Regions from separate parts of the Thermoanaerobacterium calidifontis genome, predicted to be linked through region 2. Evidence: riboswitches for the same ligand, from Rfam matches in the RefSeq annotation. Region 2 holds a riboswitch; each other region holds the start of a gene.

What was found. A riboswitch is a leader RNA that binds a small molecule or an ion and turns the genes downstream of it on or off. The one in region 2 is predicted to bind thiamine pyrophosphate.
Region 1: another riboswitch for thiamine pyrophosphate. It lies ahead of thiD (bifunctional hydroxymethylpyrimidine kinase/phosphomethylpyrimidine kinase); the one in region 2 lies ahead of thiT (energy-coupled thiamine transporter ThiT).
Region 3: another riboswitch for thiamine pyrophosphate. It lies ahead of thiC (phosphomethylpyrimidine synthase ThiC); the one in region 2 lies ahead of thiT (energy-coupled thiamine transporter ThiT).

The regions. Positions count from the first base shown of each region.
Region 1 covers NZ_AP042436.1:1,821,484-1,829,919, forward strand. Annotated here, with positions in the region: gene splB (spore photoproduct lyase) at 1-601, opposite strand, end outside; gene thiE (thiamine phosphate synthase) at 704-1,333, opposite strand; gene thiM (hydroxyethylthiazole kinase) at 1,336-2,136, opposite strand; gene cytX (putative hydroxymethylpyrimidine transporter CytX) at 2,129-3,310, opposite strand; gene thiD (bifunctional hydroxymethylpyrimidine kinase/phosphomethylpyrimidine kinase) at 3,300-4,109, opposite strand; TPP riboswitch at 4,176-4,291, opposite strand; gene ACZ42G_RS09565 (ABC transporter ATP-binding protein) at 4,342-6,075, opposite strand; gene ACZ42G_RS09570 (4Fe-4S binding protein) at 6,163-7,257, opposite strand; gene ACZ42G_RS09575 (acetamidase/formamidase family protein) at 7,757-8,436, shown strand, end outside.
Region 2 covers NZ_AP042436.1:216,811-225,246, reverse strand. Annotated here, with positions in the region: gene ACZ42G_RS01180 (phosphatase PAP2 family protein) at 1-447, opposite strand, end outside; gene ACZ42G_RS01175 (MGDG synthase family glycosyltransferase) at 461-1,576, opposite strand; gene thiT (energy-coupled thiamine transporter ThiT) at 1,778-2,416, opposite strand; TPP riboswitch at 2,474-2,572, opposite strand; gene ACZ42G_RS01165 (methylated-DNA--[protein]-cysteine S-methyltransferase) at 2,609-3,076, opposite strand; gene ACZ42G_RS01160 (hypothetical protein) at 3,101-3,349, opposite strand; gene ACZ42G_RS01155 (hypothetical protein) at 3,491-3,802, shown strand; gene ACZ42G_RS01150 (aldo/keto reductase) at 3,846-4,985, opposite strand; gene ltaE (low-specificity L-threonine aldolase) at 5,135-6,172, shown strand; gene ACZ42G_RS01140 (APC family permease) at 6,176-8,041, opposite strand; gene ACZ42G_RS01135 (beta/alpha barrel domain-containing protein) at 8,130-8,436, opposite strand, start outside.
Region 3 covers NZ_AP042436.1:854,608-863,043, reverse strand. Annotated here, with positions in the region: gene ACZ42G_RS04335 (GntR family transcriptional regulator) at 1-182, opposite strand, end outside; gene ACZ42G_RS04330 (Uma2 family endonuclease) at 534-1,106, opposite strand; gene ACZ42G_RS04325 (ferritin family protein) at 1,316-1,618, opposite strand; gene thiW (energy coupling factor transporter S component ThiW) at 1,708-2,190, opposite strand; gene thiC (phosphomethylpyrimidine synthase ThiC) at 2,218-3,522, opposite strand; TPP riboswitch at 3,635-3,734, opposite strand; gene asrC (sulfite reductase subunit C) at 3,815-4,828, opposite strand; gene asrB (anaerobic sulfite reductase subunit AsrB) at 4,846-5,634, opposite strand; gene asrA (anaerobic sulfite reductase subunit AsrA) at 5,627-6,673, opposite strand; gene ACZ42G_RS04295 (carboxymuconolactone decarboxylase family protein) at 6,934-7,314, shown strand; gene ACZ42G_RS04290 (RNA-binding domain-containing protein) at 7,383-8,436, opposite strand, start outside.

The DNA of each region.
Region 1 (8,436 bases), 1.1 Mb from region 2:
TTACTTTCTCTGTATTTAAACTAAATCTCACTTCTGTATGGCCATTATGTTCAATATCAAGAAGTGTATCTATGTCTGTAAACTTAGTGACAAATCTAAATCTTCCACTTTCGCTTTTGCTAAAAAATTCTATCGCGGATTTTAGAATGTTTGTATACGGTTCTACTGGCACTGGGTCTGATGTTGCCGAACCTTCAAAAATTGTCTTTTCAGGTTTCCTTTCTTCAATATAATCGTTAGCCCACATAAATATATCATCTATGTTTACATTAACCTTTATGTATGGCCTTTCGCTTAAATTTGTATTAAGATAACAATACTGACATTGACCCGCACAACCCGATAGCAAAGGTAACTGATAATTGGCTGATGGGTTGCATGATTGAAAATCAAGTTTTTTCTTTATGCCCACAACCAAAGTATTTTTCCCTTCTTTATAATAATCTCGCAAATTGTCTCCTGGTATATGTTCTTTTATCCTATTTCCTTTCATCTCTATAATCTCAACTTCTTTTTTGCCTTTGAAAAAATTGTATATATTGTGTCCAATTTCATAGTCTATAGCATTCTTTTCAAAAATAATACGCCTAGGAATAAACATTTTTGTACTCCTTTTTCAGTTATTTATTCATTTTTATTCTTAGCGCATTTCAAATATTATATGCAAAAAGCACATCCTATCTAAAAGAATGTGCTTTTCATACTACTTTGATATAGCATCTCTTAAGCGCCTTGTGGCAAAACCTATATCATCTGATGCCATGATCTCTGATACGACAGAAATACCATCAACACCTGTCCTCATTACATCTGGTGCATTGCTGTATTTTATGCCCCCAATTGCCACAACAGGAATCTTTACTGCATCTTTTATTTCTTTTAAATTCAAAAGCCCTATTGCTTCACCGATGTCTTTCTTTGTGCCTGTATAGAATACTGCGCCTGCTCCTATGTAGTCAGCACCATCTCTTTCTGCCTCTACGGCTTCATCTACGCATCCAGCAGATATGCCGATTATCTTATTATCGCCCATGATCTTTCTCGCAATGCTGCATGGCAGATCTTCTCGACCTAGGTGAACTCCATCTGCATCAATGGACAGTGCTATATCGATTCTGTCATTTATTATAAATGGAATGCGGTATTTCGCCGCAATATCTTTTAATCTCTTAGCAATCTCGTAAAACTCTCTTGATGAAATATCCTTTTCCCTAAGCTGTAGCATAGTAACGCCGTTTTGCAATGATTCTTCTACAGCATCGTAAAAATCTCTACCAGCCTTCAAAAGGTTTCTGTCAGTGACCAAATAAAGAGATACATCAAAATCTTTCATGCTTACGCCTCCAATACTTCAATATCAGCGTATTTCCTTATCATGTCAGAATCTATAAGGTACAGATAATCTATAAATTTTGTCCTAAATGTCCCAGGCAAGTTGCACTCTTTTTCCGCCAATTCCCCTGCTATATTCATGATAAGAAGGGCAGCCAATGACGATACCACTTTGTCATGGCTGCATGCAGACGTAGCCGCCATTATTGCGCCTAAAGTACATCCTGCACCTGTTATCTTTGTAAATAAATGTGTACCATTTTTAACTTTTACTACTCTTTTCCCATCGCTTATATAGTCTTCTTTTCCTGTCGACACGACAACCGTATTTGTTAACTTTGCAAGTTTTACACAAGAATCAACATTTCCACTGTCATCTAAAGAATCTACACCTTTCACATTTGCACTTTCACCTGATAAAGCATTTATCTCACCGCCGTTTCCCTTGATAATGCTTATATCACCTATCTTTAAAAGCATGTTTACAAAATCAACCCTGCTTTTTATAGCAGCACATCCTACAGGGTCTAAAACAACTGGTTTTTTGTGGTCTCTCGCCGACACTACAGAATTGATTATTGTCTCTTTAGTTTCATTATTGATAGTACCTATATTTACGTACAAAGCATTCGAAATTGCTGTAAAATCGTACGCTTCGTCCGGTGACATTACCATCGCAGGAGATGCCCCTATACTTAGTAGTGCATTGGCATTATCGTTTATTACGACGTAGTTTGTTATAGCGTGGACAAGCGGCACTTCTTCTTTTAATCTTTCTAAAACTTTTATTGCTTCTTCAACCATAAATTTTCTCCTCTCTCTTATTTAAAGATTTCATAATTGGATAGATTACAGCAGTCAAAATAATCGTACCTATTGTGGGCGTTATAAACCATTTTGATAGATTTGTACCAAAATACGTAAGATAATTGTAGAATATCGTACCTACTGCAAAAGAAATCGTGGCAGGCACATTTAAGAAGCTATGGCTTTTGCTTTTCATCAAAAAGAAATCTTCAAATACAACCGTATATGCGGGAATAAATACACTTCCTATGGCGTACAAAAAGTTTTGGTAATTATCCATTGGGAACAAATATGCGGCAATAATCCCCACAATGGAATATATAATAAGCAGACTTTTTCTGCTTAATTTAGCTTTTACAATAGAAAGTGTTGAAATGGCAGCGGAATACACATCCATAAAAGTCGTTGTAACCGTCGACAAAAGTATAATAAGAAGCGGTACAATTCCCGTTTTTATTGATGCAAAATATGAGATTATGTCTTTTCCGCCTGTTTTCAAAGCCACATAAAGCCCTATAAAATACATGAAGCAGCTTGCTATGAAATATCCTGCGAATGTATATATAAAACTGGACTTTCCATCCTTAGCATTTATAGTGTAATCTCCTACCAGTGGAAGCCATGATACAGGCATAGCAACGGCAAGTTCCACTGCACCGCTGAAGCTCATGTCTCCGGCTACATATCCAACCTTTCCCGCCTTCAAATACAATACAACAAATATAGTCAAGATAAATAAAAGCACAACAGCAATATCGTTTATCCAGTAAGCTTCATTGTCAAAGAATAATGTCCACAATAAAACAGATATGCCAACGACAAAAATTCCAATAGCAGTAGACATGCCTATAGCACCGTTGAAAGCCTTTGCAGACTGTATTATCATTACAGCCGTCCAGCCAACCAATTGAAGCACATTTAAAAGCCCTATAAATACCATGCCTTTCTCGCCCAGGACACCTTTTGTGGACTCTATCGCAGGTTTCTTAACTCTAAAGGACATAAGCCCTCCTAAAGCAAAAAACAGAGTGCCAATGATGTGACCTAACAATATGCTTAAAATTCCTTTAGTTAAGCCTAATGGTGCAAAATACGAACCAGTAAAAACCTCTGCAATGGATATGGCCGCACCTGCCCATATTAAAAAAAGCGTTGAGTTTTTAATCTTCATAGTCAATACCTGCTTTCTTATAAAGATCTACTAAATGTCCTACAGGTCCTACACCTTTACCTATCTCAAGAGAATTTTTAATAGCCTCTGTTATGTAACTTTTTGCGTTTATTACTGCATCTTTCAAGCTTAATCCTCTACCAAGGTACGAAGCTATTGCAGATGAGTAAGTGCATCCTGTTCCATGTGTATTTTTGGTGTCGATCCTCTCCTGTGGCAAAAGTAAAAATTCACTTCCATCGTAGAATACATCAGTAGCATTTTCTAAAGAATGACCACCTTTTACAACGACAGCTTTTACACCCATATCGATGATTTTTTTAGCAGCCTCCTTCATGTCATCAATTCCCTCAATATTCATTCCAGTAAGCTCACACGCCTCCGGTATATTTGGAGTAATGATATCTGCCATAGGCAAAAGTTTTGTCTTTAATGCGTCTATGGCGTCTTCTTTTAGAAGGTAATATCCGCTTTTTGATATCATGACAGGGTCTAACACGACGTTTTTTGGATTCCATCTTTTAAGTGATGATGCAATAGCGTCAATGATATCTTGGCTTGATACCATACCTATCTTTACAGCATCTACCGCCGTATCATCAAATACGCAATCTATCTGCTTTTTGATGATATCAGCATCCATCTCTCTTACATCAAAGACACCTACCGTGTTCTGCGCCGTCACTGCCGTAATGACGCACATGCCGTATACTCCAAGAGCGCAAAACGTCTTTAAATCTGCCTCTATGCCAGCACCGCCAATGCTGTCAGAGCCTGCAATCGTAAGCAACTTCTTCACATCGATTCCTCCTTTTTTGTATGCCTTGAGGAAATACAAAATGAAAAAAGTGTGCCGGATAAGCACACTCAAAGTCCAATGTACTCCCTACGCCGGCATTATCCAGATCAGGTTATGGGTCATAGCAGAAATAGCTGCTAACTCTCAGCCGGGCTATCACCCCAGCTCCCCAGACAAAAATATTTACTTTTACTTTATTTTAACACAAATTATCTGACTTGTACAGGATATTTCACCATATCGTCAAATTTTCCTGTTGATAGCTGTACAGATTATAGTACACGCCCTTCCTATTCATAAGCTCCTCATGTGTACCTTCCTCTTCTATTCCATTTTCAGTAAGCACTATTATACGCTTAGCATTTCTAATGGTGCCCAATCTGTGGGCGATTATGAGGGTAGTCCTGTTTTTCGATAGATTTTCAATAGACTGCTGAATAATCGATTCACTTTTATTGTCAAGCGATGATGTCGCTTCATCAAGTATAAGTATTGGAGGATTTTTTAAGAACATCCTTGCAATAGATATTCTCTGCTTTTGTCCGCCAGACAATTTAACGCCTCTTTCGCCAATATACGTATCATAACCATCTTTTAGCTCCATTATGAAGTCATGGGCATTTGCAGCTTTGGCTGCATTGATTATTTCTTCGTCAGTAGCATCTAATTTGCCGTATGCAATGTTTTCTTTTATCGTGCCCGAAAACAAAAATACATCTTGCTGGACAATGCCTATATTTTCTCTAAGCGATGATAGCTTCACATCCCTTATATCTATACCGTCAATTTTTATGGAGCCTGCATCTATCTCATAAAACCTCGGTATAAGGCTTAGAAGTGTGGTTTTACCTGCACCTGAGGGCCCTACTATTGCCACTGTCTCTCCATGTTTTATCTTAAGATTGATTCCTGACAGTACTTCTCTTTTATTGTCGTAGCTGAATGTGACATTGTCAAACTCAATATCGCCTTTCACATCTTTTAACTCTATCGCATCTTTTTTATCTGCTATCTCTGGCTCTGTATCCATAAGCTCTACAAACCGCCTAAAGCCAGCCATACCCTGCTGGTACTGCTCTATAAACCGCAAAAGAACAGTCAAAGGTTGCAAAAACTGGCTAATGTATATTATGTATGCCACTAAGTCACCTGTATTTATGAGGCCTTTTGATATAAAGTAGCCACCTGCTGCAAGAGTAATCACAACTGATATATTAGAAAGAAAATTTACACTAGAATCAAATATGCCAATATGCTTAACCGCTTTTGACCTGGCACTTTTATACATGGAGCTTTTATTATCGAATTTTAGGTTCTCAAATTTTTCCCTTACAAATGATTTGACGACCCTTATGCCTGTAATGCTTTCTTCTAATGTGGCATTCATCTGTGCCTGCGTTTCACGGACATTTTTCCATATAATTTCAAACTTATTGTTGTAAATATACATGTATATAAACATAAAAGGTATTATGGTAAATACAACCAGTGTCAGCCTCACATCAATTGTAAGCAAAAGTATGAATGTGCCTATTATCCTTATGATAGACAAAAAAAGGTCCTCTGGACCATGATGTGCTACTTCTGCTATCTCATTTAAGTCATTGACAACCCTTGACATTATATAACCTGTCTTTGTGTTGTCATAATAGTTCATAGAAAGTTTCTGAAGATGTGAAAAAGCATCTTTTCTCATATCGTACTCTATGCTTACACCTAAAACATGGCCATAGTATCCTACTATGTATTCAAGTATCATCCTTCCAAAGTACATTATAGCTAATAAAATTGCGAACCTGTATATAAGGTTAAAATCCTTGTTAGGTATGACGTTATTTATCACATTTCTTGTAACCATAGGAAAAACCAAATCTGAAGCAGATATAAAAAATGCACACACCATGTCAAGGATAAAAAGCCATATATGTGGCTTGTAATACGACGCAAATCTCTTTATAAGCCTCAAAAAAATCCCCCCAAATATAAATCAAAACAATTACTGCTAATGATTGATGTATCTCTAACATTAGTTTAATATGCCAACTAATAATTGTCAAATTTGTACAATAGACGATTTTTTAGTTTTCTTTTTTAATATACTTAAAACTTTCGTTGTATAAGATAATGTTTTTGTAGGACATGCATCAACACAATGGCCGCACCCTACACACCTTATATCAGAGACATCTTTACCGTAATATGCTGCACTTTTTATGTCTATACTCATTGGACATGATTCGTTGCATTGTCCGCATTGGATACATTTTGAATTATTTGTAGTTATTTTTTGCCCGGCGACTTTACTTATCAATCCTAAAACTGTTCCCAATGGACAATAATAACAATATCCTCTGCCTGTTAATGCAATCCAAAAAAACATAGCCATAAGAAGTTCGCCAGCAAGATACTTATACGATTCCATCTTACTTATCGCATCATAATTGCCACCTAAAAATGCTCCAGATAAAAATAATATCCACCAAATAGTGAAAAATAGCGATATAGCAAAGAATAACCATCTCAATAATGCAAATATTTTTATCCCCTTTTGATTTAGATGTTTTCTCTTACCCAAAAGAGGAAAAACAGGATCAAAAACTTCTGAAGCGAATCCATTGAAAAGACAAATTGTAGAGCATTGCCATCTTCTACCGTATAAAAAAGTTCCTATAAAAACGATTATGCTAACCAATACGTAGAATATTAATACACTTGAAATGCCTGCAACACCCCATATATGAAAATAACTTTTATAAAACGAGGAATTATGGTATAAAAGCTGCAACGGCACTGTCGTCCATGGAAGTGGCATTGAAAAGAAATATACATCGCCATTGTGGAAAAATAGTGGCATTATAATATGTACAATAAGTGCTGCAATGATTAAACCAATAAGGTTTGCTTTTCTCATTTTTGTCCTTTTCGACTTGCCTATTATGTTTATAGTGAGAAAACTGCCTATGATAATAAATATCGTCTTAATCCAGTTTTCGTAAAATTGCCAAATCCAATTTATCACATTGGCTACATTTTTAGGTGCTTTACTTGCATACCCATAATTTAATCCGGCTATGATTATGCACATGATAATATATGTCCACAAAATCGCTTTTAATAAAACAATATATTTATCCTTTTTGTTTGCCATGTATTTCCCCTCCATTCCTATATATTTCCACCACAATGCTTACAAACATTATATCATATTAATTATATTTTTAAATAGCTTGGCACATTCTCTGAATTAAGGAAATTGTACAATTAAACTCCAATTTCTGGAGCTAAAAAAATAATAACAAAACTAAGCATATCAATGCCTGCGAATAACTGCTATAAATGCAATAACAGCTCTACGAGCTGTTATTGCATTTAATTAATTAAGAAAGAGGAGGATCTTATATTTTGATCCCAATTACATTATATATTTTTTATAAAAAAAGTTAAGCGAAAAATTTTTAAACCTCAACAATGTTTTCAATTATGTTTGTTTCGTGATGCTTTCTCACTTTTACCTTTAAACTTTGGTAGATTCATTTTAGAAATTATAAAAACATTTTAATCATTAAAATATATTTTTATTGAATAACATCTTATTTAGGGCTATAATGAACTTAAACATAATTTACATAAAAAGGAGATGCTGGAATATGCATGAATTGACAAACGAGAAGTGCATCTTTAGCTTTTCAAGACACAACGATCCTGTACTTTATGTAAACGACGGAGAGGAGGTGAAGATAGAAACTTTAGATTGTTTTTCATGCCAAATCAAAACAAATGATGACAAGTTAGAAACAATGGATTGGGATAAAGTAAATCCCGCAATAGGTCCAATCTACGTGAATGGCGCAGAAGAAGGCGACACGCTTGAAGTGACAATCAAGAAAATCGACATTGATGACAAAGGCGTCGTTGCAACAGGGAAAGATTTGGGAGTTTTAGGTCATATGATGAATGATCTATATTCAAAAGTAGTTGAAATAAATGATGGCAAAGTCATTTTCAATGAAAAGCTCTCATTTCCTGTAAAGCCAATGATAGGTGTAATAGGCGTCGCACCAAAAGAAGGCGAAATAAACTGCGGCACACCTGGTCCCCATGGAGGGAACATGGATACAACACTTATAAGAGAAGGCTCTAAGCTTTATTTGCCTGTATTTGTGGATGGTGCACTTTTCGCATTAGGAGATTTGCACGCTGTAATGGGAGATGGAGAAATAGGCGTATCAGGTGTAGAAGTAAGCGGCACCGTTACTGTAAAGCTTAGAGTTTTAAAAAACTTAAAGCTAAATAATCCAATTGTCAAGACAAATGAAGTAACAGCCAC
Region 2 (8,436 bases):
CCCCATGTAAATCCTCGAAAGACTCACTAAAATAGCCAGACTGACTAAAACAATCGTCAAATCAGGAAAGAAGAATGAAAAAGAAACTGCCAAAGAAAATATAGCCGTGGCATGACCTGACGGGAAGGAATAATCTCTAAGCAAATATTTGAATGTATTGGCTTCAGGCAAAACCATGTAAGGCCTTGGCCTCGTGCATATTCTCTTTAAAATCTGCACAACCAAGTGGCTACTTGTCAAAGTAGTAAGGGCTTGAATGGCAGAAAGCTTAACGCTGTTTTTCCCAAACAAAATCAATAACAAACAAGATAAAATCGTAAAATACGGTCCTCCTATATGAGTTATTTTAGGCATGATCTTATCAAGAGTTTTGCACTTTATCCTTTCATTTAAAAGGAAAAATACATTTCTGTCCTCCGCAATAATCAATTTCTTCACTCCCGACACAAATGAAACCTCCTTACACCTTCAAAGCATCATTCTTTATATGATTTATTACTACGCTGCACACCTTGTCTGCTGAATTGTATATGCCGATTTCCTCCATACGCTCCTTCATCTCATCTATCTTTTTCTTATCAGACAAAAGATCCAATATCTTTTTATCTAATTTTTCTATGTCTTTAATTCTCAAGGCAATCCTCTTTTTAAGCAAAAATTCGAGATTTCTCTCTTCTTGTCCCGGTATAGGATCAAAAATTATCATAGGCAATTTCTTAATTATAGCTTCAGTGACAGTAAGACCACCGCTTTTAGTTACTAAGACATCAGCAGCCTCCATAAATTCATGCACGTTGTCTACATGACCATACACAAATACATTATCGTCTGATATCTCCTCTATTTTAGCCTTTAAATTCTTATTAAATCCGCATATTACAGCAATCTGCAAATCTTTATGCCTCTGTATAACATTGACGGCTTTTTTTATGTTTCCGAGTCCAAGTCCACCGCCCATCACCATCACTAATGGCCTGTCTACCTCAAAACCTAAATTTCGTCTCATCTCGTTTTTATCTTTTTTGATGTAAAATTCTTCATCAATAGGTATGCCTGTCACATTTATCTTGTCATCAGAAACACCCATTAAGTTCATCTGACTTTTCATCTCTTGTGAACCGACAAAATACCCATCTATCTGGTGATGTATCCAATACGCATGGACATCGTAATCAGTCAATATGGCAAATATTGGAATATTGAGATCTCTCTTTATATGAGACAGAATAGAACAAGAAAACGGATGGGTGCATATTACAGCGTTAGGCTTTAAGTTTAATACGTAATCTTTTATAAATGTATAAACAGATATGCCTACCAGCTTATTTATGCGCCTTTCTATCTTGTCCCTTTCCATCTCATAGAGATAACCCCATAATTCAGGCGTCAATTTTAACGTCTTTAGATAAATCCTCGTCGTCAAGTAAGACAAGCTGGGAAACTTCTCCCCAAGTGGATTTTCAACGAAGGCTTCAATGCCATCTCTTTTTTCGAAGGCTTTTTTTAAAGCCATCGCCGTTCTTTTATGTCCAGTTCCTATATCTTCATAAAGTATTAAAATCTTTATTTTATCCATCAAAAAGACCCTCACAATCACTATATTGATTATCGCATTTAAACATTAAATTTAAATTAAATTTGTATTAAAAATGCGTTAAAATCTATCCATCAATATAGTTTATTTTTATTTGCTATCTAATATTATACCATCAAAATCAATTTATTGTATAAAATTTATAAAAACCCTCTTCCATTAAAAAGAGGGCTTTAATAAATTTTACGCTAAAGCTTTTTTCTTTATCATCTCAATTGCATTTCTAACTTGCGGGATAATAGAAACTGCAAAACAAATCAAGACTTCCACACCTACTAATATACCATTTACAAGAAGCGAGTAGACGACAGGATTCATGCCTTTTGGCGCGTAGCTGGCAAAGAAGAAGACACCTGATAGAAAGTGTGAGAAAAATCTGCCAAAACCGCCAACCAAAACACCAATGCTTAAGTTTTTCTTGAAAAATCCTGCAAGCCCTAAGGCGCCAAACGCCAATGGATAATCTAAGAGAAGCTGTATCCAATGCACAACATAAGGGTCTTGTATTAGCTGAAGCATTCCATAAGCCATTCCCACCGCTATGCCTGGACCTGCACCGTAATAGTATGCAAAGACAAACAGCGGAAGCATACTGGCTGGTGTTATAGAACCACCTTGAGGCCAATGATAAAACCTTATATACGATAAGACAAATGATATAGCTATTGCCAATCCACCGTACACAAGCATCTTTGCGTTAAATTTCACGCTGTTTCTTAAAATGTAAAACAAAAACGCAGCGAATAGAATCGCAATTATGATGGAAAGTGTGGCAGGCTTTATTTTTGTAAAGTCGGAAAAAATGCTTACAATGTAGGACATAAAAATAACCTCCTTTTGAGGCTATGTACCGCTTAAAACAAAAAAACCGCACACCGATGCGGTCTTTTGCCGCATTCCCTTCGTAGGTATTAACCTAATCAGGTTCTAGGGGTTTGGCATCTGCCATCTCAGCTAAAAGCACCCCCAGCGGACATAGTCTATTGATTAATTTATTATCTAATTATAATAAAATTACTTTTTAAATGCAATACCTTCATGTTGAAGCAGTAATGATTTGACACTAAGCCCACCTGCAAAGCCTTTTAGCGTCATATCTGAGCCGATGACCCTATGACACGGTATGATAATCGGAATAGGATTTTTATTGAGGGCATTTCCTACGGCTCTTGACGCATTTGGCTTTCCTATTCTCCTTGCGATTTCACCGTATGTAGCGTAAAAGCCATATGGTATCTTCATAAGCTCTCGCCAAACAGATTTTTGAAAGTCTGTCCCTTCTAAGTCTAACTTTACGCTAAATTCTTTCAAGTGGCCCTTAAAGTACAATCTAAGCTGTTCTTTGCAATCTGCAATAAACGAATTTGTACCTCTTAAACATTGTAAATGTTCTTCATTAGGAAAATCTATCCTCGTTATGCCATCTTCGCTTGAATATATTCTTAGCGTTCCAATCGGTGTATCTAAGTCATCCCACACCACATTATCACATCCTGATGCATTTTGCTATTTAACGATAACTTCTTCTTCGACTTCATCTTCAACTTCAAAATCTTCATTAGATTCGTAAAAAGACTCACTTAATTCTGACTTGCCTGAAGCTGCTATTTTTGCTAAGCTTTTTTCTATTGAATCAATCTTTTTCATCTTTTTTAATGTATAAACTATGTAAAATACCAAAAAAATGACTGATACAATCGGTGTAGCTAAAGCCACAAAATACTGCAAAAATAGCATAAATCCACTTTGAACCATCCTTGACACTCCCTTCTAAATAAGATATTCACTATTTATTATTTCACAAGTAAACTATCAAAGCAAGTATTATAAAAAATATTATACGTTGCTTTTTTGTTCAACAAATTTTAAAATGAAATCAAGAAAGGGTGTAATAAGATGAATTGGCTAGGTATTGTATTAGTAATTGCCGGTGTCGTTTATTTGATGTATTCCATATTAAATAAAGATAAAGTCACTTATTATACGAGAAAGGCAAAAATAAGGCTTTTAAAATCAGATGAATTCTTAAAGTTGCAGCTTAAGTTTTCCATATTAAATTCCATATACCTTATAATCTTTGGGATACTTATAATGGTACTTAATTTAAATAGTATATTTATCGTGGCATCAGGTGTTATATTTTACTTCATAAACTTCTTACTATTTTTAGAAGCCAAGAAAAAGGGATATGTTGACTACCAAAAGTAAAGCCATATTGGTGAAACTTAAGTTTCATCAATATGGCTTATTTTTAAACAGCCTCTTTAAAGTATCTTCTTACATCCTTTAAATATTCAATTATCGTCAAGTGCTGAGGGCATTTCGTCTCGCACTCTCCACATTCTATGCAAGAGCTTGCTTTTCCTTCATTTAAGTTATTATAATTCCTAAGTGCTTCATCGTAATTGTTGTACATGTGGGCTTCATTGTATATGGCAAAGTTCTTAGGTATGTTTACGCCATTGGGACATGGCATGCAGTAGTTACAAGCAGTGCATCCTACAGGCGAAAGCTTTTCATAAGTTTCTCTGACTTTATCTACAAGTTTTACCTCGTCCTCGGTTAAGCCATTTGCTTTTGATCTTGAGGCACTTTCTATATTTTGTTTCACTTGTTCCATCGTGCTCATTCCACTTAATACAAGCGAAACCTCTGGATGATTCCACACCCATTGCAGAGCCCATTCTGCAGGTGTCCTTTTTACACTTGCACTGTTCCAAAGCTCTTTGATAGCCTCTGGCGGATCTCCAGCAAGCTTACCTCCTCTTATTGGTTCCATTACAATAACGGCTAATCCCTTTGACGCAGCATACTTAAGCCCTTTTAAGCCCGCTTGATTGTTTATATCCATGTAGTTGTACTGTATCTGACAAAAATCCCATTTATCGTAATCATCGATTATGCCTTTAAAAACGTTGTATTCGTCATGGAAAGAAAAACCTATGAATTTGACTTTGCCTTCTTTCTTGACCTTTTCCATCCAGCTAAACACATCAAGTCTTTTGTACTTCTCCCATCTCTCTTTATCCAATGCGTGTAGAAGGTAAAAATCTATGTAGTCGACGTCCAGTTTTTTTAGTTGTTCATTCAGGTATTTATCCATATCTTCTTTTTCATTAACAAGCCATGACGGAAGTTTTGTAGCTAAATACGTCTTTTCCCTGTATCCGTCTTTCAAAGCTTTGCCTACCACAATCTCACTTTGCCCATTGTGGTACGGATATGCAGTATCAACGTAGTTAACGCCATTATCTATAGCATATCTTATCATCTTTATAGCTTCTTCTTCATCGATCTTGCTGTTGTCTCCGCCTATTGTAGGCAATCTCATTGCGCCAAAACCCAATGCTGAAACCTTAACACCTGTATTGCCAAACTCTCTGTACTGCATACAACCCCTCCGTATCTTAAAATTTAAATTTCTTATTTGATTATAGCACCATTGCTTTAAATAACAAAATTCCCGTAATCCCATCTATTGCTTTAGCTTTTCAACAATGTTAATCTTAAATTAAGCTAATAGATAGGAGGTAATATTACATGGAATACATCGATTTAAGAAGCGACACAGTCACGTTGCCAACTCAGGAAATGAGAGATGCCATGTACAAAGCTTTAGTAGGCGATGACGTTTATGGTGAAGATCCCACTGTAAAGAAGCTTGAAGAAATGGCGGCAGACATTATGGGAAAAGAAGATGCGATGTTTGTGACAAGCGGAACACAGGGAAATCAAGTATCCGTAATGACACATACACATCATGGTAATGAAGTAATACTGGAAGAAAAATGTCATATAATTACGTATGAAGTCGGTGGTATAGGGTACTTATCAGGGGTTCAAGCTAAAACTATACGAGGAATAAATGGTATTATGGATCCAAAAGATGTTTTAAACTCCATCAGGACAGATGACATCCATTTCCCAAAGACAGGTCTTATATGCCTTGAAAATACCCACAATAGAGCAGGCGGTACCGTTATACCACTAAGCAATATGAAAGAAATTTATGAGATAGCAAAAGAACACGATATACCTGTCCATTTAGACGGAGCAAGGATTTTCAACGCTGCTACATACCTAAATGTAGACGTAAAGGATATATCAAGATACGCTGACAGCGTAATGTTTTGTCTATCAAAAGGACTTTGTGCACCCGTAGGTTCCATTGTGGCCGGCAGTAAAGATTTCATTAAAAAGGCCAGAAAGTACCGCAAAATGTTGGGTGGTGGTTTAAGACAAGCTGGGATTTTAGCTGCTGCAGGAATTGTAGCACTTGAAAAGATGACAAAGAGATTAGCAGAAGATCACGAAAACGCAAGGCTTTTAGCAGAAGGCTTAAATAACATAAAAGGCATAAAAGTTGACATGTCGACAGTTCAAACAAATATCGTCATGTCTGACATATCTGCAACAGGTCTTACAGGAGCACAATTATCCTCAAAACTTTTAGATTACGGGATTAAGGTAAACGGCAGCAACGACTACACTGTAAGATTTGTAACACACTATTACATCAAAAAAGACCATATTGATAAAGTCCTTAATGCCGTAAGTACAATATTAAAAGAGCAATAAAGATTATTGCTCTTTTTTGCATTTATCTTCAATATCATCATCATCGTGAAGCTGCAGCGGCATAGTCGCAACGACGATGTGTTTGTGTTTTAACAGTTCTTTTTCTATATAAACTCTCGTCTTATTATGAAGAATGTTGTGCCACCTTTTCCTAACTACAAACTGCGGCAGTATTACCGTTATCATATCTCCTTTTTTGTAGTTGTACTCTTCCGATTCTATAAATTTAAGAAGCGGCTCGACGATTCTCCTAAATGGCGAATATTTGACAATAAGCGGTATGTCCGTATTAAGCATGGCATACCTCTTTTTTATTTTTTCACCGCTTTCTTCATCTATCGATACGTTAAAAGCAATGACATGCTCTGAGATCGTCCTGGCATATCTTAAAGCCCTGATACTGGCCTTATTTATGCTCTCTATAGGCACTATTACTCTGTTGCGATAGTGATTTTCTGAGATCTTTATACATTGAAGATCTTCTGGGCTTACTCTAAGCTGTACAGCCACAGCCCTGTAATGCTTATTTATCTTAAGCATCATAAATACCAAAACAGGTATGACTATTATCACAATCCAAGCGCCTTCTCTAAATTTGGTTATTCCTACAATTACGACAACTAAAGCTGTAACAATAGCGCCTGTACCATTTATAATCGCCTTTATTACCCAATTTTTGCTTCTCGTCGTTATCCATCTCTTTGCCATGCCTGTCTGCGACAAAGTAAATGATATGAAAACGCCAATTGCATAAAGTCCTATCAAAGAAGTGACATTAGCCCTGAATGCCACAATAAGAACAGTAGCCAAAACTGAAAGCAATATTATGCCGTTTGAATAGCTTAGCCTGTCGCCTCTTTTGTTAAGCTGTCTCGGCATGTGTCCTTCTTTTGCCATTATCGCAAGTAAGAGCGGAAATCCTGAATAAGCAGTATTAGATGCCATTACCAATATGATAAATGTTGTTGCTGTAATGTAGTAGAACATGAAGCCTCTACCAAATATTTCGTTTGCTAACTGTATGATAACAGCTTTGTCTCCTGCAGTAACGTGATACATGCTTATAAGGACAGATATGCCGCCAAATGAAATCAAGACAATAGAAGATAGCAAAATCAAGACGGTAATTGCTCGTTTAACAGACGGCTCTTTAAAATTCGGCACCGCATTGCTTACAGCTTCAACGCCAGTCAAAGCAGAACATCCATTTGAAAAAGCTCTTAAAAGTAAGAATAGTGTGACTGGTTCAACGGCTTTTAAAGGTGTCGTAGGAGGCACATATCCTCCTTTTATCTTTACAATGCCTGCAATAAGCATCGCAACTATGCCAAAAACAAAAGCATACGTAGGAACACCAAAAATTCTGGATGATTCACGTATACCTCTCAAATTGCCTATCATTAAAATCAGCACAATCGCGATACATATAAGTATTGAGTAAGGCCTTAAAAATAAAAATGCAGATGTTATCTGATCAACACCTGATGACACACTAACTGCCACTGTCAAAATATAGTCGACAGATAGTGCAGCACCAGCTACTACTCCTGCTATTTTCCCTAAGTTATCAGACGCAACTATGTAGGCGCCCCCTCCATTTGGGTAGTTTTCTATTGTCTGTATGTAAGAAAAAGTAAGTATCAATAGTAGACTGATAATAGCGGCAGAAATATAAAGCAGATTTTTATATGCCATAAAGCCTATTGCAGGCAGCAAAACTAATAAGATTTCCTCGCCGGCATAAGCCACAGAAGAAATCGCATCGCTGGACAATATAGGAAGTCCCCATATTACGCCGTATTTCTCGTTTTTAATAGCCTTATTTGTCAGTGGTCTACCTATTAAAGCCCTCTTAAGTCTATTAAACATCATAACGCCTCCGCTTATTAATAATAACCTATTATAAATCATTATTAATTATTTATCAATATCAATTTATTTATATATTTTACTATTTTTACTGCCTTTCCTCTCTGTATTTATCCATTACGTGTGAAAATATCTCCGCATTTGTTGGGGGTGTGTACGAAATAGCATTTGCACCAGCTTCTATCGTCTCCATTATTGTCTCATCTGTAGGCCCTCCTGTGGCAATTATCGGTATATTGGGGCAAATGTCTCTCACTCTTTTCACAATCTGCGGCGTTTTTTTTGCGCCTGAAATATTTAAAATCGTTGCCCCTGCATCTACGCGGCCTTTTATGTCTTCATTTTCTGAGACGATGGTGACTATTATCGGTATGTCGATCGTAGCTCTTATTTTT
Region 3 (8,436 bases), 640 kb from region 2:
GCCAGCCTCGTAAATGCTTCTCTAATAGGCGTCCTGCTGGTTTCAAATGCATTAGCTATATCATTCTCTGATATAACCTCTCCAGGCTTTAGATTGATGTCGATTATGTTCTTTCTAATCATTCTGTAAATGTAATCTTTTTTTGACTCATACGTATTGTTTTCCAAAAGCTCTAATCCCATCGCTTCACATCCCCTATTTTAATACTTGTATTCTTGTATACTAGCATATTAATATTCATATTCTTATATATTCGACATCATTTTTAAAATTCCTTCTTTTTTTATTTAATTTTTCTTCTGTTTAAAAAATTCATAGGGGACATAAAGCGTAATGAGTCAAGTAAAAATCACTTTAAATTTTTGAACTTGTATACTAGTATATTAATATATTGCTTTTATATTATAATATATTCTACGTAAATTTCAAAAATCCTTCTTGTTTTAAAAAAATTTTTTCTGGAAAAATAAAACAGAATTAAGGTTAAAAAAATAAGGCACAAGAGAGTTTTCACTTGTGTCTTGATGGTTAAACTAAAATGTAAAAACAGATTTTAGATCAATGATGAGATCTTCAAAAATTGAAACTTTAATTTTATCTTCATCAGAATATATCCCAGGCCTTCCATACCTTTTATCGTCATCTAACGTAAAAACAGTTACAATCTTGTTATCCGGTTCTACTATCCAGTACTCTTTTACTCCTGCCATCTCATATAGATTAAATTTTTTAATTTTATCATTTCTGGCTGTAGAAGGTGAAACAATCTCTACAACTAAGTCCGGTGCGCCTTTGCACCCTTCATCATCTAATTTCGACTTATCACACACTACTACAATATCAGGTTCTACAACCGTTTCTATGTCATCATCATTTTCGTTTGCTTTAGGAAGTCTCACTCCAAACGGAGCACTATAGACATTACATGATTTATCTTTCAGATACACAGAAAAAATAGTTAATACCTCTCTTAAGATCTCTTGATGTATTCTTGAAGGCGGAGCCATGGGAAATGGATTCCCATTTATTAACTCCCAGCGTCTATCATCTTTCCATTTTTTATAATCGCGATACGTATACGTCTTATTTTCATCAGGTAAAGCCATAATTTTTTCCCTCCATCCTTTATAAAACTTAGAAGCATCATATTTTATTTAATAGTTTTAAGTTGTTACAAATTGGTACATTTGCATCAGCTTTTTATTACATTATTGCTTATTATATTTAAGTAAATACATAAGGAAAAAAGGCTGTGACATTTTACATAATGTAAAAAAGACAGCCTCCATTGAAATATCAATATATGTATAAAAGTTTATTTATTTTTTTCAATCATCTCTTCTACTTCTTTTGCTCCTTCTTCATACAGTTTTTCTTCATCTGGAGATAATTCCTTCAAAAGTCTCAAAAATTCTCCGGCATGCACTCTTTCTTCGTTTGCTATATCTACTAAAACATCCTTTGCTAATTTATTGTCTGTAGACTCTGCTAGCTGCATGTATAACTGTATAGCCTCATACTCTGCTGCCACCATAAATCGTATAGCTCTTATAAGCTCCTCATGTGTAATTTTGTTTTTATTTGCAAGTCCAGCAAATGGAGTACCAAAATCAGGCATACTATAGCCCCCTTTTTATTATTATTTGTTATTATTTGATTGTAAGTTCATTATATCACAAAATTAGGAATTTACCGAATTACCATATTTTATTTATAGACCTTTTTCGACTTATCCAAAACCTCAAGCAAAATAAGGGCTATGATGCTTCCTGTCACTGTATTTATTAAAAATGGAGTTACAAAGAAAAATGCTCCCACATCTTTACCAATGATGTATTTGGCTATTGGAAATGCCACAAGGCCTCCTATTATCCCTGTACCAAAAACCTCCCCTAATGCAGCTAAAATCTTTTTCCCTGTCAATTTATATAAAATTCCTGCCAATAAAGCGCCAATCATGCTACCTGGAAAAGCCAATAGTGTTCCAGTGCCCATTATGTTTCTGATTATGGATATTGAAAACGCAATTAGTACTGCATATCCTGGGCCAAGTGTCACTGCAGATATGACATTAATTATATGCTGTATAGGGGTCGTTTTCGAAACACCTACAGGGAAAAATACAAAATTCGCAAAAACTACACCGATTGCAATCAGCATAGCTGAATAAGTAATCTTTTTTATATTCATTTACAATCCTCCCAATTTTTAAAAATCCTACTTTAACAGGCTTATATCTTCTCCTGTAATAACTCTATTCATGTTTCTCACAGCACACATATTTCCACACATTGTACATGTTTCACTATCATGTGGTAGAGATTCACTCCTGTACCTTCTCGCCTTTTCAGGATCTATAGCTAATCTAAACATTTCATCCCAATCAAGCTTTCTCCTGGCATAAGACATATCATTATCCCATTTTTCTGCATTGCGTATACCTTTTGCCAGATCCGCTGCATGGGCAGCTATTTTAGAAGCAATGATGCCTTCCTTCATATCTTCAATCGTTGGAAGTCTCAGATGTTCCGCTGGTGTTACATAACACAGGAAATCCGCTCCACTTGCTGCAGCAATTGCACCACCAATTGCACTTGTAATATGATCATATCCAGGTGCAATATCTGTTACGATTGGCCCCAATACATAAAACGGCGCACCATTACATAGCTTTTTCTCCAACAAAACATTTGCTTCGATTTCATTCAGCCTCATATGACCAGGTCCCTCAATAATCACTTGAACATTCCTTTCATAAGCTCTTTTTGCTAATTCTCCAAGGGTTATAAGCTCTTTTATTTGGCATGCATCTGTGGAATCATTTATGCAGCCTGGCCTCAATGCATCGCCAAGGCTTATCGTTACATCGTACTCAGCACATATGTCAAGAATATCATCAAAATACTCATAAAAAGGATTTTCCTTATCATTTAATTCCATCCACGTATATAACAAAGAGCCTCCGCGAGAAACGATATTTAGAAGTCTTTCATTTCTTTTGAAAATTTCCGCCGTCTCTCTGTTGATGCCTGCATGGATAGTCATAAAATCAACACCGTCTTGTGCATGCCTTTCGACGATCTTTATAAATTCTGAAGGAGTAATGTCTTTTAAATCTTTGTCATAATATCCTACAGCATCATATACTGGAACAGTACCTATCATGGCTGTAGAAATGCCTATCAATCTGTTTCTAAATTCGAAAGTTTTGCCATATGAACTTAAATCCATGATAGACTCTGCTTTCATTTCTATCGCCTTTTTTGCCTTTTCTAATTCTGCATCTACATTGTTGCAGTCCCTTGATACACCTAAGTTTACGTTTATTTTTGTTCTAAGCCCTGTCCCTACGCCTTCTGGACTAAGTGCTTCATGGTTTTTATTTGCTGGTATGACTACTTCACCAGAAGCTACCTTGCTCAGCAATAAATCCACTTCAATGTCTTCTTTTGCTGCCACAACATTCATCTCTTCTGTAATAATTCCTTTTTTTGCTGCATCTAATTGTGTAGTGTAATTCATCGCAGTCATCCTTTCATAAATTATTTTGTTTTGATACTTGTAAAATGAAGGGAGGAAGAAGGTTATATTCGAAAATATTGAATAAAAAAAGCCTTACCGCATGGTAAAGCTTTATAATCAAAAGCTTGCTTCCCTACGGTAGTATTAACTACATCAGGTTCTAAGGGTCAGGTTTTACCTTCTCAACCAAAATGGTTCCCCCGCAAACTAATTTCACAAGTATTAAATTTAATCTAATTATACTTTAAAACTCTAAAATTGTAAAGGTAATCGGGATTAAAAATCTAATTATTTAACATTCACAAACAGGCTTAACATTTATGTTTGACCTGTATTCAGTTTCTGACCAAAATATTCTATCTGCAACCATAGCTTCAGGGTTTAATTCTACACCCTTTAATATAAGCTCTTTAAATTTATTGTATCCAGCCCTGTCTATCAAGTGACCTCCATGGAGATATACTGGTTTATGATTCAATACCTCTGCTGAGAAATCTTGCCAATTTTTAAGTATGCCCAGCACTACATCTTCTGTTACCCAATTTAAGAAAATCTTTCCCATGCGAGGTGTCTGTTTTCCGGTTCTACCACCAATGAGGACTCTGTAGAATTTCTTAGGATTTCTAGACCAAGCACCTGTGGGACATACAAGTGCACACTCACCACAGCCAACACAGCAGCACGAATCTTTCTCGATTTTTCCATTTACCATGTATAAAACACCTGTAGCATGTTGTTTACAAGCCTCGATACATTTCTTACATCCTATACAACGATCGTAATCATATTCTGTTTTTGTAATGCCTATAATTCCAAAATCGTTGAAATGAGCCTTTGCACAGTCATTAGGACATCCGGCTATGCTTACTTTTATATGATAATCACTTGGAAAGATGATTTTTTCAATTTTTCTTGCAAGTAATGTTGTGTCTATATTTGCCTTTATGCAATGTTTATTTCCTATGCAAGCCATAATGTTTCTAGAACCTATCGTTGGATATCCATTGTCATCTACTTCCATGTCAACACCACAAAGGTCTACTTCTATCTCTTTAATGAACGTCTTTATATACTTATTGACTTCATCGATATATTCATACTTTATTCCAGGTATTGATAAAGTTTGTCTAACGCCAAGATGAAATTGTCCATTTCCCCATGTTTTTGCAATATGTTCTACATATGACAGATATTTAGCATCCATTACACCGCCTGGAACGCGCATCTGCAGCATGAATTCACCGCGGACTTTCGATTGCCTGTAACAATTTCTGCGGACTTTTTTTACATCTATATCATAGTTCATTACATACACCTCCACATTTAATCAAGTAAATCCTTCGCTTTTGTGTAGTTAAACACAGGACCTTCGAGGCAAACATACGTCTCGTTTATCTTGCAGTGACCACATTTTCCAATTCCGCAAGACATTTTTCTCTCAAAGGAAACCCAAATTTTATCTTCTGGTACCCCATTTTTCAATAATTCTAATGCTGTAAAATGCATCATTACTGGCGGACCAACGACAATGACATTGTAATCATCAAAGCTATCAAATGGTATTTTACTTATATGCTCTGTAACCAAGCCAACTTCAAATCCATCGACTTTTTTCTTATCAAGAGTATATATAGTGTTAAATTTTGTCTTAAAATTATTTAAATCGTCTTTAAACAAGACGCTATTTTCATCTTTAAAACCTGCTATAAAGTGTAGTGATTTTATTTCTTCCGAATTATCATAAAAATACTTAAGTAAGCTTCTAACAGGCGATACACCTGTACCACCAGCTATAACAACTAAGTCTTTTCCTTTATATTTGTTAACAGGGAATGAATTACCATAAGGTCCTCTCATGAATATCTTATCGCCAGGAGATAAGTTAAATATCTCATTTGTTACTTTTCCTACTTTTCTTATAGTAAATTCCATCCAATTGTCACCCATAGCGCTTATCGATATAGGTGCTTCACCTATCTTTGGAATGGAAATCTGAAAGAACTGCCCATGCTCTGCTTTTACATCAACTTCAACTCTAAATGTGTATTCCAAATTCGTCTCATGAACTATTTCAAGTATCTTATATGGCTTAGGCATGAAAATATTATTCATTTATGCTGCCTCCTTTACCCGACTTCAACTTTTCAACTTCATCGTATAAGCGATTTATCGTTGTCGAAAAGGATATTAACTCTGGACATCTTTCATCACAGCGACCACAACCGACACACATGTTTTCCGTTTTAAAGCGAGCTTTATAATCATATACTTTATGAAGTGTACGGAATCTCATCATTTCACCGGCAGTTTTTCTAAATACATGACCACCCGCCATCTCTGTAAAATCCTTGTGCATACAGCTTGCCTGCACTCTTCTTCTTTCGCCAACATTTGCATTTTCACTGTAAATTAAATCAACTGTATTAAAACAGCTACATGTTATGCAAGCAGCAGTACAAGCACCGCAGCTTATACAGCGGGAATTAAAGCTTTCCCACATGTCAAAATCATATACTTTTTTAAGTAGATCTGTATTATCTATTTCTGGAACATGGACAACCTTCGGATTTGATTTTACGAATTCAGGCTTAAAATCTATTTCTTTCTTATCTTTAAATATGTCAATAAATTCATCATCTTTAACGTCAACCATTACATTATCATTATTAAATCTTATCGCTAGACTATAGTTATCTGTTTTATTGGAGTTCATAGAGACGCAGAAGCAGGTATCCCAGCCATCTTTACATTCCATCAAAACGAATTTTACTTTTTCACGGAGTCTTTTGTAATAAATATCTTCTGTATCACCATTTTGGAGGAAAATCGTATCAAGTCTTCTTATGCCATTTATATCACAAGCTCTTACAAATAATAGTATTTTTTTATCAAATACCTTGCTTTCTCTGTACTCATCCTCTGTAAAATAAAACAAAGCTTGTGTTATTGGATATATAACTTCTTTTGGTGAAAAATCGGATTTTTCATCGTATACAATGTCCTTCAAAGATTTTATCTCATCGTATCTTATAAGATCTGTGTCAGAATACCGGCCACGCTTTTCAAAGCGCTTCGGTGCATAAATTTTATAATCTTTCTTCAGTAGATTTAAAATATCGTCAAAATCTTTATTCTCAATTAGATATCCCAAGTTCTCTCCTCCTTTGAAAATTGAAAATTATTTAACATATTTTGATATAATTATAACATCAAATATTTAACGAGTATAATAATAAAAATTTATAGAAACCATAACAGGAACTTATATGTCTGATATCTCTTTAGTTGTTTCAAAGCTTACATAAGCTGAAATTTTCACCGTACTTGCATTCATAATCGAATAGTAGTATCATTATGTTGTACCACGTCATAGAGGGGGGTATATATTATTTCATTTTTAGGAGTGATAGTATGGCTATAGGTGTTAAATTAGTTAGCAATGAAGAGGCAAGTCCAGAAGTAAAGCAATTATTTGAGCAAATAGAAAAGCAGATGGGATTTATTCCTCCAACAATGCGAGCAATGGCAAATAAACCAGAATATTTAAAGCTATTCCTTCAAAAATCTCAAGTGGCAATGGGACCGGGGAAAATCGACTCTAAAACAAAACTTTTTGTCGCTTTAACCGTGTCAATTCTAAACAATTGTGAGATGTGCATAACCACATACACCAAAAAATTAAAAGAAGCAGGCGTAACCGATGAAGAAATAGTTGAGCTTTTATCAGTTATCGATCTAATGAGCGGTTTAAACCACTTCAACAATGGGCTTATGATAAAACCAACCGAATAAATAAAGTGCGCTTTCACCAAAAAAGGCTTTCCTTCTCCTATGACAAAAGGAAAGCCTTTTACACAATATTACGGCCTGTAAAATATAACCTTGAATAATTCTGCTTCTTTATCTTCAATAAATTCAGGTTCTTTGATACCTGCTTTACTACATTCTGCAATCATTCTTCTTATGCCAGAGCCAATTCCTCTGTATGGGATTTTTAATTTCGGCAAATATGATAGCAATATAGGATTCCTTGCAATCTGTATTCCTCTTTTTATATTCTCTATGTTTGCAGTATTAGGTAATTTACCCGGACTTATTATTTCTACTCTGTCATCAAACACAAACACTCTAATGCTGCTTTCGATAAAATAATCTCTGTGTACAATTGCATTAATAACTGCTTCTTCGAGAGCAATTTCGGGAATCTCTATTATTCCTTGCAGATTTACATTCTGTCCTTTCTGGATTTTTCTTAAATTTCTCTTTAAAAAGGCAATAGTATTTTTATACTGCTCAAAAATAGTACCTTCTATATTTTCATTGTCAAGATACTCAGTTCCGCTTACGTCATTCCCTATAAAGCTTACCGCTTTAATTATAAATTGCGGTTTTAAGCGTTCTGGCCTTTTGCCAAACAATAATAATCCAGCCAATGTCAAACTGCTGTCTTTCATGAGTTTTAAATTATTTAAAAGCCGCTCCACGGGTATTCCATTTTCTTCAATTGCAGAGCCGTATTCTTTTTCATAAAAATCCCTAAATGCATACATATCAATATCTTCAATTGAAGTATTGGGCACTACCATCTCATCTGCATAAATATTTCCGGATGATTGCATAAGCCGTCTCAATTCTTCCCTTGTTGCTCTTCTTTTGTCAGCACCAACCTTTATCCAATAATCGGTCCTATTTGCGGCATAAGGTTTATTATCACCTTTTGGCACATCTATAATTACAACCAATTTATCATCAAAAATTATATTTTGAGTCAGAACACTTATAGGAGGCTCAATTTTCTGTGATGCAACATTTGATATTATCTGATTTAAATAATTAATATCACTAACCCCGATAATTTCTCCATCATCCGAAACACCTACAACAATTTTTCCACCATCAGTATTTGCAAATGCA